DNA from 2 places in the Enterobacter sp. N5-15 genome. Region 1 is predicted to be linked to the other one. Evidence: predicted binding sites of a transcription regulator. Region 1 holds the regulator's gene; the other holds the start of a gene.
The links. Region 1 encodes CRP, which controls carbon source genes, mostly activating them, when cyclic AMP is high. Its sites were predicted from a motif close to ATGTGANNNNNNTCACAT; they were not measured.
Positions count from the first base shown of each region.

Region 2: a site for CRP is predicted at 968-985, ahead of AC2TE5_RS15885 (YfcZ/YiiS family protein). Genes of this name have one in related genera too.

Region 1 covers NZ_CM170150.1:4,446,201-4,448,403, forward strand. Annotated here, with positions in the region: gene AC2TE5_RS21120 (phosphoribulokinase) at 1-4, shown strand, start outside; gene AC2TE5_RS21125 (OsmC family protein) at 71-475, opposite strand; gene crp (cAMP-activated global transcriptional regulator CRP) at 787-1,419, shown strand; gene AC2TE5_RS21135 (YccS/YhfK family putative transporter) at 1,477-2,203, shown strand, end outside.
Region 2 covers NZ_CM170150.1:3,356,648-3,358,850, reverse strand. Annotated here, with positions in the region: gene fadL (long-chain fatty acid transporter FadL) at 1-718, opposite strand, end outside; gene AC2TE5_RS15885 (YfcZ/YiiS family protein) at 1,091-1,375, shown strand; gene fadI (acetyl-CoA C-acyltransferase FadI) at 1,612-2,203, shown strand, end outside.

The DNA.
Region 1 (2,203 bases):
GTGAACATGTTCCCTCTCCCTGTGGGAGAGGGTTAGGGTGAGGGCATCAACACGCACGATGCCCAAATAATTAGGCCTCGATCACTTCATACGAATGCGTGATTTTTACCGCTTTCTCCAGCATTAACGCCACAGAGCAGTACTTCTCCGCAGACAGGTCCACCGCACGCGAGACCGCCGCGTCTTTCAGCTCTTTACCGGTGACCACAAAGTGCAGGTTAATATGGGTGAACAGGCGTGGCGCCTCTTCGCGACGTTCTGACGTGAGTTTGACTTCACAATCCGTGACGTCATGACGACCTTTTTGCAGAATCGACACCACGTCAATTGCGCTGCATCCACCTGCCGCCATCAGCACCATTTCCATTGGGCTTGGCGCTTTATCGCCGGAGTTACCGTCCATCAAAATCTGGTGTCCTGACGCGGACTCGCCCAGGAACGTTAAACCTTCAACCCATTTCACGCGCGCTTGCATATTCTTAAACTCCAACGTTGCATTTTTGGTGACAGATTACGCGTGCGTTACATTTCTCGCAATGGAAGGCGACCTGCATCATGCTGAAGCGAGACACCAGGAGACACGCGGCGAAAGCTATGCTAAAACACTCTGGATGCTACAGTAATACATTGACGTTACACATGTATGCAGAGGACATCAAACTTTACTGGCTGCGAAACGTTACGGTAGCCGACTTCCCAGGGTATGGGTAAGAATTCGATTGCAACCCCAGAGTCCGGATGCATCTGATGACTCTGGTGACAGCTTATAACAGAGGATAACAGCGCATGGTGCTTGGCAAACCGCAAACAGACCCGACTCTCGAATGGTTCTTGTCTCATTGCCACATTCATAAGTACCCATCAAAGAGCACGCTGATTCACCAGGGTGAAAAAGCGGAAACGTTGTATTACATCGTTAAAGGCTCGGTGGCAGTGCTGATCAAAGATGAAGAAGGGAAAGAGATGATCCTTTCTTATCTGAACCAGGGCGATTTCATCGGTGAACTGGGCCTGTTTGAAGAGGGCCAGGAACGTAGCGCCTGGGTTCGTGCAAAGACAGCATGTGAAGTGGCTGAAATTTCTTACAAGAAGTTCCGTCAGCTGATTCAGGTTAACCCTGACATCCTGATGCGTCTTTCTTCCCAGATGGCGCGCCGTCTGCAGGTCACGTCAGAAAAAGTGGGTAACCTCGCCTTCCTGGACGTTACCGGCCGTATCGCACAAACCCTGCTGAACCTGGCGAAACAGCCAGACGCTATGACCCACCCGGACGGCATGCAAATTAAAATTACCCGTCAGGAAATTGGTCAGATCGTCGGTTGCTCCCGTGAAACAGTGGGCCGTATCCTGAAAATGCTGGAAGATCAAAACCTGATCTCCGCCCACGGTAAAACCATCGTGGTCTACGGAACGCGTTAATTCCGCTTAAACGGCGTGCCATCGCAAGGTGTCACGCCGTTTTTGTCTCTACTCCCCATGTGGCGCAGGCTGATCTATCACCCGGAAGTTAACTACGCACTGCGACAAACGCTGGTGTTGTGTCTTCCTGTGGCCATAGGTCTGATCCTCGGACATCTTCAGCAAGGCCTGCTGTTTTCCCTCGTGCCCGCCTGCTGCAACATTGCCGGTCTGGACACGCCGCATAAGCGCTTTTTCAAACGCCTGATTATCGGCGGCTGCCTGTTTGCGGGCTGTAGCCTCGCCGTACAGCTGTTACTGGCTCGTGATATCCCGCTGCCGCTGATCCTGACCGTGCTGGCGATGACCCTCGGCGTCACGGCGGAAATCAGTTCGCTGCACGCCCGCCTGCTTCCCGCCTCGCTGATTGCGGCCATTTTCACGCTGAGCCTCGCCGGGAATATGCCGGTGTGGGAGCCGCTGCTGATCTACGCCCTGGGGACATTGTGGTACGGGCTGTTTAACTGGTTCTGGTTCTGGCTGTGGCGCGAACAGCCGCTGCGTGAATCCCTGAGCCTGCTCTATGTGCAGCTTGCGGATTACTGCGAAGCCAAATACACCCTGCTCACCCAGCATACCGATCCGGAAAAGTCCTTACCGCCGCTGCTGACGCGCCAGCAGAAGGTGGTGGATCTGATTAGCCAGTGCTATCAGCAGCTGCATATGCTCGCCGCCAACAAGAACCACGAGTACAAACGGCTGCTGCGCACCTTCCAGGTCGGATTGGATCTGCAGGAGCATATCT
Region 2 (2,203 bases), 1.1 Mb from region 1:
AATCGCCGTCGAAGTCAATTTTCACTTCGGAACGATAGGTCAGGCCCCAGCGGTTGTTTTTGTCCAGCTCGTACAGGATACCGGCGTTCCAGCCATAGCCCCACTCATCACCTTCAAGACTGGCAATTTTATTGCTGTTTTTTGGCAGGCGAGCAGTCTGTTCCCCGGCATAACGTTCGATTTTGGCATCAGCATAGACGGCATCAAAGCCCAGACCAAAACTCCAGCTATCGTTCAGGCGATACGCACCGCTCAGGTTAAGGTTCAGCGTAGTAAGGTCTGTTTTACCGCCGTATTCACCTGCCGGATAGTTGTTATTGAACTCGGTAGCAAGACCGTAGTTAGACGTTACGGATGCCCCCCAGCCAAACTGTTCGTTGATAGGCGCAACGAAGTGCAGGTTCGGGATCCATGCTGTTGGGGCAATATTGTCCGCTTTAAGGCTCGCACCTGAAGGTGACTTGCCGGAAATATTGACATCAGGATCGATATACACCGCACCGGCAGAGAAAGTCGGACGATCAAACATCATGATCAATGCAGGGTTACGACTCGCGTTACCTGCATCATCAGCAATAGCGCCTTCCCCGGAATACGCACGGCCAAGGCCAGAGGAAGAAAATTCGTTTAACTGAAAGCCCGCTGACCAGGCGGAAGTGGAGACGAGTGCCACTGCGACTGCCAGCGCAGTCTTGTTGAACAGGGTTTTCTGGCTCATGACCATAACCTCATTGAGTTATTTTTATTCAATAATTGTTACATACCGTAACAGGAGCGCGAAGTGTAGGGTCTGAGGTATGACAGACAAATCAGACCAGTGGCCAGAGTATAGGTCTGACCAGCCTGAATGTTGCAAGTTTGTTTATTAATATTTTCAAACATGTTTCGTGAAACGAGATCTGGTTGGCAAAATTGTGACCATCGCGACTCACCCAAAAGGGTGGTTTTTGTTTTAGATCATTTTTTAGTGTGATATTGGTCACTTATCCGATTTTGCGCCATTAACGGCTGGAGAGAGCCCGCGCCGGGGCGTAAAATAGCAGCATCGTGTTTATCTCGCGCGCTGCGCGAATACAGAGGAAATTGAGCTATGAGTAAATGCAGTGCTGATGAAACCCCGGTTTGCTGCTGTATGGATGTTGGGACCATCATGGACAACACCGATTGCACCGCCTCTTACAGCCGCGTATTCACCAACCGCGCCGAAGCGGAAGAGACCCTGACCGCACTGAGCAAGCGTGCGCGTGATGTTGAATCCGATCCGTGTGAAATCAAGTCTACCTTTACCGAAGTGGAAGGCGGCGTGAAGCTGGACATCGACTTTGTCTTCGCCTGTGAAGCTGAAACGCTGATTTTCCAGCTCGGTCTGCGTTAATCTCTGCGGCCTGATGCCCTCACCCCGACCCTCTCCCACTGGAGAGGGTGCAAACACTAAAAACGGTAACCTACGGGTTACCGTTTTGCTTTTTCCTTGGGGCATTTTCTTTTTCTTCTCTGTGCCTTAGCTCGCACTTTTTCGTTTCCCCGATTGGCTGAATGTAAAAAAATGGTTAAGACTATTATCAGGTCAGACCACTTTATGTTTGAGAAAATTTTTTACAGGGGAGTGTTATGAGTCAGGCATTACCGCTTATTACCCGTCAGGGCGATCGCATTGCCATCGTCAGTGGATTGCGCACGCCATTTGCGCGTCAGGCAACGGCGTTTCATGGCATACCGGCCGTCGACCTGGGGAAAATGGTAGTGGGGGAGATGCTGGCTCGCAGCGAAATTCCGCCTGAGGTCATTGAACAGCTGGTGTTCGGTCAGGTTGTGCAGATGCCAGAAGCCCCCAACATTGCGCGTGAAATCGTCCTCGGTACCGGGATGAACGTGCATACCGATGCCTACAGCGTCAGCCGCGCCTGTGCGACCAGTTTCCAGGCCGTGGCTAACGTCGCCGAAAGCCTGATGGCGGGCACAATTCGCGCCGGGATTGCGGGTGGGGCGGACTCCTCTTCGGTGCTGCCGATTGGGGTCAGTAAAAAGCTGGCGCGCATCCTGGTGGATGCCAATAAAGCCCGCACGATGGGGCAGAAACTCAAACTCTTCTCACGTTTACGCCTGCGCGACCTCACGCCTGTACCACCTGCCGTCGCGGAATACTCCACCGGCCTGCGCATGGGCGATACCGCCGAGCAGATGGCTAAAACGTATGGCATTA